DNA from 4 places in the Streptomyces sp. NPDC057280 genome. Region 1 is predicted to be linked to each of the others. Evidence: riboswitches for the same ligand, from Rfam matches in the RefSeq annotation. Region 1 holds a riboswitch; each other region holds the start of a gene.

Region 1 (2,192 bases):
GCCGCACCCGACCCTGCCCGCCGTGCGGGTGGGCCGCCGCGACGACCTGTGGTGCGAGCCGATCAGCAAGGTGCTGCTGCGCCACCCGGCCCTGTCCGACGACGAGTTGGCGGCGACCGCGCGCGGAGTCGTCGGTTCCCTCGCGACGGTGACGATGTCGGGCCCCGGCACGGTCGAACTCCAGCCATGCGGCATCACCAAGGCGACAGGCCTCGCACTGGCCGCCGATCACCTCGGGCTGGGCCCGCGGGACACCCTCGCCTTCGGCGACATGCCCAACGACATCCCGATGTTCGACTGGGCGGCCCACGGCGTCGCGATGGCCAACGCCCACCCCGAACTCAAGGCCGTGGCCGACGAGGTGACCTTGTCGAACGAGGACGACGGCATCGCCGTCGTCCTCGAAAGACTTTTCAACTAGCCCCCGGCGAAAGGCTGTTCAACCAGACCTCCGTGAAAGGCTTTTCAAGCAGCCGTCGGCGGGGGACCGTGCAACCAGCCCTCGGCAGACCTCAGTAGGCGCCGTACACGTTGTCGATCGAGCCGTACACCGCGGCCGCGTAGTTGCAGGCCGCGGTGATGTTCGCGACCGGGTCGTAGGAGTCCCACGACGTGCCGGCCACGTGGTACGCGTTGAACGTCGGGTCGATCACCTGGAGCAGGCCCTTGGAGGGCGTGCCGGCGGCGGCGTTGGAGTCCCAGTTGTTGATGGCGTACGGGTTGCCCGAGGACTCGCGGATGACGTTGCGGTAGATGCCGTCGTACGTGCCGGGAATGCCGTTCTGCGCCATGACCTGGAGCGAGGCGCGGATCCAGCCGTCGAGGGTGTTGGAGTAGCCGAGCGAGGTGGCGGTGACCGTGGTCGTGGTGGCCGCGGACGCGGTGGTCGCGCCGACGACGGGGAAGGCGAGTGCGGCGACGGCGGCACCGGTGACGGCGAGCTTGCGGGACAGGCGCATGACGAATTCCTCTCCGGCGCCTGCGAGGTGAGCTGTCGGGTTCGGGCGGGAGCTGCCCGGCCATGCCGAAGAAGGCATGACTTCACCCCGAGCCGTACCGGTATGTCCGAAGACGTCCGGCCCGGCGACTTACCTGGGTCCCCCGCTCCTGCCGTGAAGTTCTCTGAGTGAGGTGAGCGGTCTACGGGTGGCGGCAGGATTCGGCGTCCACCCGGGCCCGGAACGTATGCGACTGCACATGTCCGAAACAAGTACCGGATTCACAGATCGCACCTGTTGACCTTGGTGTCCGGCTTGTGTGCCCCGGAATTCCGGGGTTTTCGGGCAAGGTGAGGACAGGGTGAAGTGAGCCAACTCACCGTCGGGAACGAGAGTGGCAAATCGGGCAATCAACCCTCAACTGGCAGTTAACCGGCGGTCCGTGGAATCCGCTTCTCCCAGGTCCGGTGGAAGACCACCTCGCCGCCCTCGGTGCAGATCACCTCGTTGGAGGTGAGGAACTCGGCCGCCTCACAGGTGATCTCCGAGCGGGTGCGGACGGTGGTGTCCCAGCCCAGCTCCGGCCGGTGCAGCCGGATCGACCAGTCCGAGCGGGCGCGGGCCGACAGCGGGTCCGCCTCCTGGATCGTGTACGTCTCCAGCGCGTCCTCGGTGAACTCCAGGCCGTCGGGGTAGAAGCGGGTGCCGCCGTAGCGCGGGTCGACCTCCAGCCGCCACTCGCCCTTGGCGACGTCCCGCACGACCAGCCGCTCGGGGCGGGGCTCGTCGAGGGTGGCCGGGACGTTCACGCCCAGCGGCTCGGCCTGCTCGGGCTCGGCGAAGCCGATGCCGGTGTCCGTGCCCGTGCCGATGCCGGTGTCCGTGCCGATGCCCGTGCCAGTGCCAGTGCCAGTGCCGGTATCGGTGTCCGGGTCCACGTCACGTGCCCTGACCGGCAGTTCGAGGAAGCTGCCCGCCGGGTCCAGCGTGAAGCCGGCCTCGGACTCGGGCTGCGGCCAGATCCACGGCCAGTACGCGGAGGAGACCGCGAGCCGGATACGGTGCCCGGGCGGGAAGGCGTGCCCGATGCCGTTCAGCTCGAAGGCGACCTCCCCGGTCGCCCCCGGCTCCCACGGCACCGCCCGGTCCCGCCCGTGCCGTGCCGACAGGTTCAGCACGCCCCGGGTGACCAGCGTCGACGCCCCGTCCGGCGCCACATCGCAGAGCCGTGCGATCACCTGTCCGCGCGGCACC
Region 2 (2,192 bases), on a different contig from region 1:
CCCGACAGCGACCTGTACCGGGCACACCCCGACTGGGTGCAGTTCCAGCCGGGACGAAAGCGGACGGAACTGCGCAATCAGCTCGTGCTCAACCTCGCGCGCGAGGACGTCAAGGAGTACCTCTGGGGGCAGCTCGACGCCCTGCTGTCCAGCGCCCCGATCGACTACGTGAAGTGGGACTTCAACCGCTGCTTCACCGACGCGGGCTGGCCCGGCGAGGCCTATCCGCAGCGGCTCTGGGTCGACCATGTGCAGGCCTTCTACGCCCTGTTGGACCGGCTGCGGGCCGCCCACCCCGGCGTCGCCTTCGAGTCCTGCTCGGGCGGCGGCGGCCGGATCGACCTCGGCGTGCTGAGCCGCACGGACCAGGTGTGGACCTCCGACAACACCGACCCGCTCGACCGGCTCGCCATCCAGCACGGCTTCAGCCAGATCCACCCCGCGCGCGTGATGGCCGCCTGGGTCACCGACAGCCCCAACACCCAGCTCAACGGGCGGGTCAGTTCGCTGCGCTTCCGCTTCGTCAGCGCCATGGCCGGAGTGCTCGGGGTGGGCGGGGACCTCACGGAGTGGACCGAGGAGGAGCTCGCCGAGGCCCGCGAGTGGGTGGAGCTCTACAAGGGCATCCGGCCGCTCGTGCAGCGTGGCGACCAGTACCGGCTGCGGGCGCCGCAGGGCGACGGACTGAGCGCCGTGCAGTACGTCCTCGGGGACGAGACCGTCGTCCTGGCCTGGCTCCAGTCGCAGCGGTACGGCGAACCCGTTCCGGCGCTCCGTCTGCGCGGCCTCGACCCCACGGCCTCGTATGAATGCCGCGAAACGGGCGAAATCCACAGAGGAGCCGTATTGCAGCATCACGGGCTGCGGGTGGGATTGCGGGGCGATCTGGATGCGGCAGTTCTGCGACTGCGTCGCATCTGAACTTTCTGTCCGAATTGACGGCTTGCGTAGCCTTCATTCCAACTCGCTCTGGAATCGGGGAAGCTGTGAAAACGGCACGTGAGCAGCGTCATATCGGTGACCCTGAGTCGTCCGTCATGTTCACGTAATTCGCCGTCAAAAACTGGGTGATTGCGTTCCGGGAAGGCCGCCACAACACGGAGGGTGACCGTGAATTTCGCGGCGGATCAAGAGGAACGCAATCACCCTGGAACCTCTTACTTGTCCCTTTGCGTCTTCCTCGCTTACGTTCGCCACCAATCCGGACGGACGCCCAATCCTGCCGCCGACCGGAATCCGCACAACTCACCCGTGAACGGCAGGAGCGGGGGACCCACAGGTACAACCGCCTGGACCGGTCTTCCGGAACAGGCTTGGGGTTAAGTCGCACCTCGGTGCGTCCGGACATCTCCAGTCCGCACCCGACAGCTCACCTCGCAGGCGCCGGAGAGGAATTCCCCATGCCCGCGAAGGGTAAGCACCGCCGCCCCAAGTCCCAGCGGCTCACCCGCTCGATCGCCGTCGCCGGAACCGGTGGCGCCGCACTCGCCCTGCCTCTGATGGGGGCCGCCGGCGCCCACGCGGCCACCGGCCAGTCCGTTTCTGAAAAGGCGGTCCAGTCCGTTCCGGTCGCCGCGAAGACGGCCACCGAGAAGGCCACGCAGAAGAAGGGCGCCGCGAACACCGCGACCGTGCGCACCTATTCGGTGAGGGCCGGCGACTACCTCTCGAAGATCGCCGACGAACAGCACGTCACCGGCGGCTGGAAGAAGCTGTACTCGGACAACCGTGAGGCCGTCGGTTCCGACCCCTCGCTCATCCATCCCGGCCTGAAGCTCACGCTGGGCAAGAAGGCGGCGGCGAGGACCGAGAAGCCGGCGAGCGCGGACAGGTCGACGAGCTCCGAGAAGTCCTCGTCCTCCTCGGACACGACGACCGCCACCCGGAGCAGCGAGTCGGCCGGCAGTTCCAGTGGCTTCACCCTGCCCGTCTCCGGCGCCACCGTCGGCACGGGCTACCACGTGGCCGGCAGCATGTGGTCCAGCGGCTATCACACGGGCGTCGACTTCGTCGTCCCGACCGGTACCCCGCTCAAGGCCGTGGGTGCGGGCACCGTCGTCTCCGCCGGCTGGGGCGGCGCGTACGGCAACCAGGTCGTCATCAAGCTGGCCGACGGCTACTACGCGCAGTACGCCCACCTGTCCTCGCTGTCGGTCTCGTCCGGCCAGACTGTCACCGAGGGCCAGCAGGTC
Region 3 (2,192 bases), on a different contig from region 1:
CAGGTCGGCGGCCTCCTGCTCGGTCGGTTCGGCGACGCACGCGCCCGCGTGCCGCCGCGTCACCACGAAGCCCTCGGCCTCCAGGGTGCGCAGGGCCTCCCGGACGGGGACACGGGAGACGCCGTAGCGGCGGGCGAGGAGTTCCTCGGTGAGGCGGCTCCCGCGCTCGTGGACACCGGAGACGATGTCGTCCCTGATCGCGGTGCATACCGAGTGCGCCGGAATACGCATGACCGACCTCCGCTTTAATCCCCGTGAAACGTCGACGATTGACGTGTGTTCAGTGACTCTATTGCAAGGAACGGGAATTTCCGATGGCGGACCGGAATCCATGGATATTTTTTGGACAGCAAGGTGCCGAAAACGGTGAAACCCCGGCTCGGTGAGCCGGGGTTCCGGGAGATCTTGCGGTCCGTCGGCGGAGGGCGGACGGTCACGCCGCGCCTCTGACGGTCACGCCGCGCCTCAGACGTTCACACCGTGCGAGCGCAGGTAGGCGACGGGGTCGATGTCCGAGCCGTACTCGGGGGTCGTCCGGGCCTCGAAGTGGAGGTGCGGGCCGGTGACGTTGCCGGTCGCGCCGGACAGGCCGATCTGCTGGCCCGGGGTGACCGTCTGGCCGACCGAGACACCGATGGACGACAGGTGACCGTACTGGGTGTACGTGCCGTCGTTCATCTTGATCACGATGTTGTTGCCGTACGACCCGCCCCAGCCGGCCTCGACGACGGTGCCGGAGCCGACCGCGTGGACGGGGGTGCCGCTGGCGGCGTGGAAGTCGACGCCGGTGTGGCTGCCGGAGGACCAGACGGCGCCGCCGGCCTTGTAGCCGGTGGAGATGTACGAGCCCGAGATCGGGGCCACGTAGGTGTTGAGGCGCTTGCGCTCGGCGGCGGCCCGGGCGGCGCGCTCCTTGGCCTCGCGCTCCTTCTTCGCCTTGGCGGCGGCCTTCTTGCGGGCCAGCTCCTCGGCCTTCTTCTGGGCGGCCTCTTCGGCGGCCTGCTCCTGGGCGGCGGCCTGGGCGTCGATCTGGTCGGCGACCGAGTCGCCGATGGTGATGACCGGGACGATGCCGGTCTGCTCGACCGCGGGCTCCGCGGCGAGGGCCGGGGCGGCGAGGGTGCCGATGACGCCGGTGGTGGTGAGGGCCGCGACTCCCGCCACGCGGGCGGTGCTGCGCTTCATCCGGCTCGGGGCACGATGCTTCCCGGTGGGGCGCGTGAACGCCATGTGGAGGCTGATCCTTTCCTTCCCTCTCGCCTACCGGGTTAGCTGACGGGTTCGGAGCAGGAAGGTCTCCTACGGACCCCCTCGCTGACGCGCGGGCGTCCGATTCACCCCAGGGACTGCGTGGGTCCCCGGCTCCCCTGGCTCGCGCCGTACGGGGACTCGGCGATGACTGTCCGGTGCCGCGGGTGCGGCGCACTGCCTGACGGACAGCCGGGATGACGCTAAGGGGGGTCACTTTCAATCCCCAAACGGATCAGGCAGTTTGTAGCACATCCCACAGGGCAAACAGGCAACCAGCCTTCAATTCATTCCTATTCGGACATTAAGGGGCCCTGGTGACGCTTCCGTCACCAGGGCCCCTTCACGCGCGCGTGCCGCTGCCGTGCTTCTACTCGGCTGTCACCACGCTGACTTCGCCGATTCCGAGGGCCTCCACGGGCTCCTTGATGGCGGCCGCGTCGCCGACCAGGATCGTCACCAGACGGTCCACCGGGAAGGCGTTGACGGCCGCCGCGGTGGCCTCGACGGTGCCGGTCGCGGCGAGCTGCCGGTACAGCGTGGCCTGGTAGTCGTCGGGCAGGTACTGCTCGACCTGGTCGGCCAGCGTGCTCGCCACGGCCGCCGCCGTCTCGTACTTGAGCGGGGCGACGCCGACGAGGTTCTGCACGGCGACGTCACGCTCGGCGTCGGTGAGCCCCTCCGCCGCGAGGGTGCGCAGCACCGTCCACAGGTCGTCCAGCGCGGGACCGGTGTTCGGGGTGTCCACGGAGCCGCTGATGGCGAGCATCGCGGCACCGGTGCCGTCCGGCGCGGACCGGAGGACCTGCCCGAACGCCCGTACGCCGTAGGTGTAGCCCTTCTCCTCGCGCAGGACGCGGTCCAGGCGGGAGGTGAGGGTGCCGCCGAGGCAGTACGTGCCGAGCACCTGCGCGGGCCACACGCGGTCGTGCCGGTCGGCGCCG
Region 4 (2,192 bases), 210 kb from region 1:
CCAGGTCACCGGGCTGGGCGTTGGCGAGGGAGACCGTGGTGCCGAAGTTCACCTGGTCGTAGGTGGTGCGGGGGAGGGTGATGCCGGCGGCGTTCCAGGCGGCCTGGGTGAGGCCGGAGCAGTCGTAGGAGTCGGGGCCGGTGGCGCCCCAGACGTACGGCTTGCCGACCTGCGCGCGGGCGAAGGCGAGGGCCTTGTCGGCCTTGGTGGCGTATGAGGAGTCGGCCGGGGCCGAGCTGTCCGGAGTGCTCGCCTCCTGTTCCGCCGCCGCGGTCTGCTCCGCGGCCTTCTGCTGCTGCGCCAGCTCCGCGGCCTTGCGGGCGGCCTCCTCCTGCTTCTTCTTCTCGATCGCCGCGAGCCGCGCCTTCTCCTCGGCGGTCAGCTGCGACAGCAGCTCGCGCGCGGCGGAGAGCTTGCGCTGGACGGTCGCCTTGGCGGTCTTCAGGTCGGCCTGCGAGTCGGTGAGCGTCTCGAGGCTCTTGGTGGCCTCCTGCCGCTTCTTCATCGTCGCGGACTGAGCGCTGATGTAGTCGTCGACCGCACCCTTCTGACGGTCCGTCATGCGGCCCATCAGCTGCGTCTGGTCGAAGTAGTCCTGCGGGGTGTCCGCGAGCAGGAAGGTCGCGGTGTCGGGCGCGGAGGCGCCGGTGCGGTACTGGGCCGCGGCGAAGGAACCGAGTTCCTCGCGGGCCTCGTTGAGCTTCTGGGTGCGCTGGGCGACGTCGTCGAGGAGGGTGTCGACCTCCTTGCGCTGCGTGGCGGTCTTCTCCTTGGCCGAGTTGTACTTCTCGGTCGCCGACTCCGCCTGCCGGTAGAGGTCGTCGACCTTCTTCTCGACTTCCTCCAGGCTCGGCCTGTCGTCGGTCGAGGGGGCGGCGGTGGCGGTCTGGGAGAGCAGGGCCACGGAGGTGAGGGCGGCCGTTGCGAGCGCGGGGGTGCGTATGCCTGCTACGCGCGTTCCCGCAGGACGTGGCCTTGCGTGCGACGCCAAGGGAGGCGACTCCTTCCATGTTCCGCCTACCGAGTTAGCTGTCGGGTTCGGGCGGGTGGTTCGGAAGGTGTGCCCTACGGCCGTCCCCCGAAAGGGAGTTGGGCCGATTCACCCCAAGGTCGGTGTGGGTCCCCGGCTCCGGCTGCCATGGCGGCGCACCGGACTCGGCGGAGGCCGCGCGGCCCGGCGACGTTCGCCGGTGGGGGTCGTACGGCCTGACCGGCACGGTAGCCAACGGGTGTGGCCCCTGTGAAGGTTGATGTCCGATAGGCCCGATACATTTTCGTGACCTTGGCCGGCCGGTCGCGAGAAGTAATGGGCAGGTGACGGAAGGTGCTCGGCGATCACGGCCGGAAGATCCCCGGCTTCGGAGGAGGCCGTCATCGGGCCGACTTCTCGGGGCGGCGGCGGGGTGTCAGTGCGGCACCCTAGACTCGGAGAGCGATGAGCAGCCTCTTTGACGACAGCTTCCTGGCGGACCTCCAGACCCCCAAGGGTCACGAGGAGGAGCCCCCGCCTCCGCCCGAGGACGAGCACGGACCGGAACCCGTTCCGGACGATCTGTTCGGCGGGAAGTTCGACGTGCCGCCGGACCGGGACGCGTACTACCGCGACGGCGCCCCGCGCCCGGCCCTGGACGCGGCGGCGCTGATCGAGGGGCTCAACGAGAACCAGCGGGCCGCCGTCGTGCACTCCGGCACCCCGCTGCTCATCGTGGCCGGCGCCGGATCGGGCAAGACACGCGTGCTCACGCACCGTATCGCCTACCTGCTGGCCGAGCGGAATGTCCACCCGGGGCAGATCCTCGCGATCACCTTCACCAACAAGGCCGCGGGCGAGATGAAGGAACGCGTCGAGCAGCTCGTCGGCCCGCGCGCGAACGCGATGTGGGTGATGACCTTCCACAGTGCGTGCGTGCGCATCCTGCGGCGGGAGAGCAAGAAGCTCGGCTTCACGTCCTCCTTCTCGATCTACGACGCCGCCGACTCCAAGCGCCTCATGGCCCTGGTCTGCCGTGACCTCGACCTCGACCCCAAGCGCTTCCCGCCCAAGTCCTTCAGCGCCAAGATCAGCAACCTCAAGAACGAGCTGATCGACGAGGAGGACTTCGCGGCCCAGGCCACCGACGGCTTCGAGAAGACCCTCGCCCAGGCCTACGCCATGTACCAGTCGCGGTTGCGCGAGGCCAACGCCCTCGACT

The links. Region 1 has a riboswitch for cyclic di-AMP ahead of ACFUO4_RS19415 (transglycosylase SLT domain-containing protein). Riboswitches for the same ligand answer to the same signal wherever they lie in the genome.
Positions count from the first base shown of each region.
Region 2: another riboswitch for cyclic di-AMP. It lies ahead of ACFUO4_RS06180 (peptidoglycan DD-metalloendopeptidase family protein); the one in region 1 lies ahead of ACFUO4_RS19415 (transglycosylase SLT domain-containing protein).
Region 3: another riboswitch for cyclic di-AMP. It lies ahead of ACFUO4_RS10120 (M23 family metallopeptidase); the one in region 1 lies ahead of ACFUO4_RS19415 (transglycosylase SLT domain-containing protein).
Region 4: another riboswitch for cyclic di-AMP. It lies ahead of ACFUO4_RS20425 (NlpC/P60 family protein); the one in region 1 lies ahead of ACFUO4_RS19415 (transglycosylase SLT domain-containing protein).

Region 1 covers NZ_JBHUYR010000003.1:206,923-209,114, forward strand. The annotation lists gene ACFUO4_RS19410 (HAD family hydrolase) at 1-421, shown strand, start outside; gene ACFUO4_RS19415 (transglycosylase SLT domain-containing protein) at 513-959, opposite strand; cyclic di-AMP (ydaO/yuaA leader) riboswitch at 964-1,148, opposite strand; gene ACFUO4_RS19420 (CocE/NonD family hydrolase) at 1,367-2,192, opposite strand, start outside.
Region 2 covers NZ_JBHUYR010000001.1:1,336,692-1,338,883, reverse strand. The annotation lists gene ACFUO4_RS06185 (alpha-galactosidase) at 1-921, shown strand, start outside; cyclic di-AMP (ydaO/yuaA leader) riboswitch at 1,228-1,396, shown strand; gene ACFUO4_RS06180 (peptidoglycan DD-metalloendopeptidase family protein) at 1,401-2,192, shown strand, end outside.
Region 3 covers NZ_JBHUYR010000001.1:2,246,715-2,248,906, forward strand. The annotation lists gene ACFUO4_RS10115 (GntR family transcriptional regulator) at 1-231, opposite strand, end outside; gene ACFUO4_RS10120 (M23 family metallopeptidase) at 466-1,230, opposite strand; cyclic di-AMP (ydaO/yuaA leader) riboswitch at 1,243-1,405, opposite strand; gene ACFUO4_RS10125 (pitrilysin family protein) at 1,619-2,192, opposite strand, start outside.
Region 4 covers NZ_JBHUYR010000003.1:415,607-417,798, forward strand. The annotation lists gene ACFUO4_RS20425 (NlpC/P60 family protein) at 1-991, opposite strand, end outside; cyclic di-AMP (ydaO/yuaA leader) riboswitch at 1,000-1,171, opposite strand; gene pcrA (DNA helicase PcrA) at 1,436-2,192, shown strand, end outside.